Prochlorococcus marinus XMU1411: one gene and its partner. The protein of the gene in region 1 interacts with the protein of each later gene in a pairwise test. Links are inferred from orthologs where the notes say so. Each region holds a gene or a part of one and is shown in the gene's direction. Other genes may lie near its edges. The genes, in order: HA145_RS02710 and HA145_RS08190.

What was found.
Region 2: the proteins of HA145_RS02710 (region 1) and HA145_RS08190 interact in binary tests that used the Escherichia coli proteins (3 or more experiments, as listed by UniProt). The link is inferred for Prochlorococcus marinus XMU1411 from one-to-one orthologs.

Annotation. Positions count from the first base shown.
Region 1 is NZ_JAAORI010000003.1:177,180-180,506, forward strand. What follows is about bases 15-3,005. They hold HA145_RS02710 (peptidoglycan D,D-transpeptidase FtsI family protein), read left to right. Parts: upstream 15-629; coding sequence 630-2,381; downstream 2,382-3,005. Other genes in these bases: HA145_RS02700 (CPBP family intramembrane glutamic endopeptidase), read left to right, coding at 15-118; HA145_RS02705 (hypothetical protein), read left to right, coding at 202-630; tal (transaldolase), read left to right, coding at 2,474-3,005. Also shown: more of HA145_RS02700, read left to right, coding at 1-14; more of tal, read left to right, coding at 3,006-3,327. UniProt on the Escherichia coli protein: Essential cell division protein that catalyzes cross-linking of the peptidoglycan cell wall at the division septum. Required for localization of FtsN.
Region 2 is NZ_JAAORI010000005.1:13,199-16,458, forward strand. The notes cover bases 122-3,045. They hold HA145_RS08190 (FtsW/RodA/SpoVE family cell cycle protein), read left to right. Parts: upstream 122-927; coding sequence 928-2,163; downstream 2,164-3,045. Other genes in these bases: atpB (F0F1 ATP synthase subunit A), read right to left, coding at 122-159; HA145_RS08185 (hypothetical protein), read right to left, coding at 183-659; HA145_RS08195 (cytochrome c biogenesis protein CcdA), read left to right, coding at 2,246-2,902; HA145_RS08200 (cytochrome c biogenesis protein ResB), read left to right, coding at 2,903-3,045. Also shown: more of atpB, read right to left, coding at 1-121; more of HA145_RS08200, read left to right, coding at 3,046-3,260.

The DNA of each region.
Region 1 (3,327 bases):
TCTAGGGATTGGATTAGCAATTACAAGAATTGCTTCAGGGAGTTTGTTTTCATCAGTGATTATGCATTCTTTATGGAATGGATTGACTTTCTTAAATTTGTTCCTATTGAGGACATAAAGAATTTAATTTTTACTTGCGAATCAAACAAAAAGATGTTTATTTAATTAATAACACTTCTTTTATTTAAAAATAAATCATAGATGAAACCTTATGGGAATCAACTTAATTTAAAAAAAAAAGTTTCATATGAAAGTAAAAAAAACTCTGGAAAAATATCTATAATTAATTTCAAATTAATACATCAAATTTTCGACACCATTAATATCACTCTTTTGGTATTAATTTTCATCTTTTTGTTCTTGTCTTTTAATAGTCAAAGAAAATGGTCAAATACATATAAAAACTTATCTAAAACAAGAGCTTTCAATAATAATCTTATTGATTATATTTCCAAAATTGAGGAACTTTATATTAGTGAACTTGAGTCTATTAATACTTATACAAAAACTAAACCTAAAGATTTAATCTATCTAGATAAACTTCAAGAAAAAAAAGAAAGTTTATTTAAGAAAAATTTAAGTAGTTTCATTGAAGGTTTTGTTGATAGCAAATATCAAAGGGGATATTGATGAAAAAATACAAAAAAATTGTTCGTCTAACACCACTGGATCAAGGAAGATTTAAATTTCTCTATATTTTTAGCTTACTATTAATATTTTGTTTGTTTGGTAGGTTAGTTAAATTGCAGGTCTTTAATGCCTCTGATTTGCAAAGGAAAGCTAGATTAATACAGTCTTCTAAAACTAACGCCTTAAAAAAAAGGAGAGCGATTGTTGATAGAAATAATAGAATAATTGCTTACGATAAACCGCTCTATAAATTATGGGCCCATCCAAAATATTTTAATTTTCCTGGTGATTCAATTAACAGAGTTCGCAGTATTGAAGAAGTTACTGAAAAATTGTCACCTATCTTGGACATAAATGGTGAAATACTCTTAAGTAAATTTAATAATAAAATCAGTGGCATCAAGCTTTTGGATAAAATTTCTGAAGAAAAGGCAGAAAAGATTAAAAACCTTCAAATAAGCGGACTTGATTTGTTTAAATATTCGCAGAGATATTATCCACAAGGGGAGATTTACTCTAATCTTGTCGGTTTTGTTAATGATGAGAATATAGCTTCAGCAGGTTTAGAGCTTCATTTAGATAATCAAATTAAAGTTTTTAATAAGAGTAATTTTATAAAAATAGGAGGAGATGGAACACCTCTACCGGATAATTCAGCCCCAGGTGATTTTATTTCTGATTACAAAAAATTAGGCCTAACTATAGATTCAAAATTACAGAAAGCGTCATTCAATGCTTTATCAAAGCAAGTTCGCAAATGGAAAGCAAAGAAGGGATTTGCCATAGTTATGGACGTTAATAATGGTCGAATTCTCTCCTTGGTTTCATTCCCCTCGTACGATCCAAATAAATTTTGGCAGTATGATTCTGAACTTTTTAGGGGTTGGTATTCTCAAGATTTATTTGAGCCTGGTTCAACTTTTAAACCTATTAATCTTGCCTTAGCTTTAGAAGAAAAAGTAATCCAGAAAGATGGACTAGTTGAAGATATTGGAAAAATTAATGTTGGAGGATGGACACTTTCTAATTGGGATAAACAAGGTAATGGATATATTGACTATCCAAAAGTTTTGCAGGTTTCAAGTAATGTTGGGATGGTAAAAATAATGCAAAATTTAGACCCTTCAATTTATTGGGATTGGCTAGAAAATTTAGGTATAAATAAAAATTTAGAGACTGACTTATTTGAATCAACTGCTGGCCAACTAAAGAGAAAAGATTTATTTGTAAATCAATCAATTGAGCCTGCTGTAACTTCTTTCGGCAAAGGTTTCTCAATCTCGCCACTTAAATTGCTTCAACTTCATGCGGCTCTAGCAAATGGTGGTTATGAAGTTACTCCACATGTAACCTCAACTTTCAAAGAAAGAGTTAATAAAAATCCAAAAAAACAATTTTTTTCACACGAAGTCTCAAAAACTGTTCTTGAATGGATGGAGAGCGTAGTTGATAAAGGTAGTGGATCTGGAGTGAAAATCGAGGGTTATAGAATAGCTGGTAAAACGGGCACTTCCCAAAAAGCTTTGAATGGTTCCTATACAAATAAAAAAGTTTGCAGTTTTGTGGCGACCTTACCAGTTAATGATCCTAAATATGTTGTCCTTGTAGTCGTTGATGAGCCTTCTAAATCTTATGCATATGGTTCAACTGTTGCTGTACCAGTTGCTAAAGAAATTATCGAGAGTTTGATAGTAATTGAAAAAATACCTCCCAAAATTAAAGATCATGGAATGATTGTTAAAAAACCCTAAAATTTTCCAATTTTATAAATATTTAGTTCATTATCTGATGATTTCATTAGGAATAAAAGCTAGTTTATGTATATATATATGATTATCTAGATATGAAATCAATTTTAGAACAGTTGTCCTCAATGACCATTGTTGTTGCTGATACTGGAGATTTAGATTCGATAAAAAAATTTCAACCAAGGGACGCCACCACCAATCCATCTCTAATACTTGCTGCTGCTAAGAACCCTGATTATGTGAAATTAATTGATAAAGCTTTAGAAAATTCAGAAAATGCATTGCCCCAAGGATTCTCCGAAATTGAATTAATCAAAGAAACTGTTGACCAAGTTTCAGTATTTTTTGGAAAAGAAATATTGAAAATTATTTCAGGGCGCGTATCTACAGAAGTTGATGCAAGACTGAGCTTTGACACCGAAGCTACGGTAGAAAAAGCGAGAAAATTGATCAATCTTTACAAAAATTTTGGAATTGAAAAGGAAAGAATTTTGATTAAGATTGCTGCTACTTGGGAGGGAATTAAGGCAGCTGAAATTTTGGAAAAAGAAGGTATTAAGTGCAACTTAACTTTACTTTTTAACTTCTGCCAAGCGGTAACCTGTGCCAATGCAAAGATAACTCTAATTTCTCCGTTCGTTGGCCGTATATTAGATTGGCATAAAGCAAAAACTGGTAAAACTAGTTTTGTTGGTGCTGAAGACCCTGGTGTTATTTCGGTTACGCAAATATACAAGTACTTTAAAGAAAAAGGATTCAAGACAGAAGTAATGGGGGCAAGTTTTAGAAATCTTGATGAAATAAAAGAATTAGCAGGTTGCGATCTTTTAACAATCGCACCAAAATTTCTTGAGGAACTGAAAAAAGAAAAAGGAGAGTTAGTTAGGAAATTAGATGTAAGTACCCAAATAAATAATTCTATTGACTATGAATTTGAAGAAAAAGATTT
Region 2 (3,260 bases), on another replicon or contig:
TTTTTTAGTTCCTAAAGAAATAAAAACTAATAACGCTCCTAATAAAATCCAAGATGTTAAAAATACCTGCCCATGAAGTCTGATATTTCCAATTTGCCAATAAAGATGTTGACCAACTTCTAATGCTGCAAAATTTGTTAGCAAGGAATTAAAAAACATTTGTTTTGAATAAAAAAATTTACTTAATAACGTGAAAAATAAAGAATGAGTGAAGGCTTATAAATGAAAAAACCTATCATCGCAGGAAAAATATCCAAAGATCCTAGCTTGCTAGCAAAAATAAAGAGGCAAACTGGAACTAATAGTTGCAATTTTGATACACCTGATAATTCTTTACCAAGTTTTCCTATACTTTTTGCAAGCAAACGTAGGTAAAAAATGCCGGCAATTGCACCTATAAAAATACTAAAACCAAAGGTAAAGCCTAGAAAAATTCCAGTTATTGATGCTAATAAAATAGAAACAATAAAAGTAATTCCAAAAATTGTTAATTGCAATTTTGTGTATTCATCATTTTGGGAAAGCAAATGATCTATTTGATTGGCAATGCCAGATTTACTTTCTTTAATGATCGAATTATTCAGGGATTGCGGAAATTGAACATTCTCATTAGAAGGATGCTCAAGTTTTTTTCTATTTGAGTCCACTGATGTGAACATAGTTTAAAAACCCCTCTGAATGGTTTTAAGTAAGTATATAAACTCACGGAATCTATCACGGAGAGGTGCCTTTTAGCTAGTTTTTTTTTATAAAAAATTAATTCTTAAGATTTATGAAGAATCTGTAGGCCATTTTTTACTTTATTCTTCAAAAATAAAATTTATGAAAAAGTCATCTTTTTAATTGCGTTAACACTTTAAAACGTTAATAAAAGACTTGGCAAAATCTCAATTAAACGTCTCAATAGTAAATATACATCTAAAAAATTTGGAGATAAGTCAAGAAAAAATAAAATATAAAAGAATTTCTAAAAGAAAAAAAACCTTTAGTTCTAATTACAAAAAAAATTTCAGCAATATAACAGAGTCTATATTTCCCTTACCTTGGGAGATATGGCCTTATGAAGCAAAAATCCTCATTGTCATCATTGGAATTTGGTCAATATTAGGAATATGCATACTCGGATCATCAAGTTGGTGGGTGGCTAGTAGGGAAATGGGAAATTGGGCTTACTTCTTAAAAAAACAAATCATTTGGACAATTCCAGGAATTGGTTTATTTTATTTCGTACTTAATACAAACATTAGAAATCTTTTAAAGTTTTCAAGAATTATTTTTTATATTTTATTCTTTTTGATTTTCCTTACCAATCTTACTGGAATTACAGTTAATGGATCTTCAAGATGGCTAGTGCTTGGCAATTTACGACTGCAGCCATCTGAATTAATTAAACCTTTTCTAATTCTAGAAGCTTCTAATCTTTTCGCACATTGGAATCTGGTAAAGAATGATAAAAAATTAATTTCAATTATAACCTTTGGTTTATTAATTTTATTAATACTTAAACAGCCTAATTTAAGTACTGCATCATTAACTGGAATTCTTCTTTGGGTAATGGGTTTATGTGGAGGAGTAAAACTTAGCTCTCTTTGCTCATTTGCTTCAATAGGATTAATTACTGGATGTATCAGCATCCTTAATAACGAATATCAAAAACTGAGAGTTACTTCATTTATAAATCCTTGGAAAGATCAACAAGAAAATGGATTTCAATTGGTTCAAAGTTTATTAGCTATAGGTTCAGGAGGTCTATTTGGCCAAGGTTTTGGACTGTCGATACAAAAATTACAATATCTGCCGTTCATGTATACAGATTTTATTTTTGCCATTTTTGCAGAAGAATTTGGTTTATTGGGGTGTACTTTATTCTTAGGATTCTTAGCAGTATTCTCATATATAAGCCTAAGAATTAGTCTTAAGTGCAGGAACAATTATACAAAATTAGTTGCTATCGGATGTGGTGTGTTGTTGACAGGTCAATCAATAATGCATATTGCTGTAGCAACAGGTTCAATGCCTACTACAGGCTTACCACTACCTTTCATTAGTTATGGTGGCAATTCATTAATAGCGTCTTTTTTTATTGCAGGGATGTTAGTTAGATGTTCATTAGAGTCAACAGGATTCATTGGTATGATTAGTACACGAAAGACTCTTAATTAGTTAGAATTTAAAGGATTAAATTCAAGCTATCGAATCATTTAATTTAGTTATTTCAGAATTATCTCAAAAGGGTAATCTGCTTATGCAGAATGGTCTTAATAGTCCTGGTCCATTTACTATATTTTTGGTTTTCAGCGCAGGACTTTTAACAAGTCTTGGGCCATGTTCATTATCTTTACTGCCAGTGACTATTGCTTATATAGGCGGAACAGAGAAAAATAAATTTAAACTTATTAGTTTTTCAGGAGGTGTAGTTTTTTCGCTTGTTGCACTGGGGGCTGCGAGTGGATTCTTAGGTAAAATATATGGGCAAATTCCATCTTATTACACTTCATTTGTTGCCCTAATAGCAATAATAATGGGTTTAAATTTATTAGGAATTCTAAAGTTTCAGTTTCCGAATGGACCTGATATAAAAATAATTGAAGATAAAATACCAAAATTTATAGCGCCTTTTGCCATAGGGACTACTTTTGGACTAGCTTCTTCACCTTGCATTACTCCAGTTTTAGCAACTCTTTTGGCTTGGGTATCGCAAGCTAAAAACCCGATAATATCTATTATTTTTTTATTTTTCTTTGGAATAGGCCAAGTAACCCCATTAATCATTGCAGGAGCTACTGCAGAAAACTTAAAGCAATTTTTAGCTCTTAGAAAATTTAGTCAAATAATTCCGACTTTAAGTGGGATATTTTTAGTTTCCCTAGGGTTATTAAATTTATTTTCAAATTGGATTTAAATGATTATTTTTAAGAATCTAATTTTAAAAATATCAAGTTTAAGATTCGCTATATCGCTGATAATCTTCATTGCTATTGCCAGTGGAATAGGTACTTTTATACCTCAAGGTAGTAAAAATAAATTCTATATTGATAATTTCGATAGTGCTCCCATTTTTGGATTTTTAGATGGAGAAAAAGTCTTAAAACTTCAATTGGATCATATATATACAAGCTTTTGGTTTTTATTTACATTAATTCTTCTTTGCATTTCTCTGGCAGCTTGTAGTTTCAGGAGGCAAATTCCTTCATTAAAAGCTTCATTAAAATGGATTGAATACAAGAGCGAAAAAAAATTTAGCAAACTGCAACTAACTA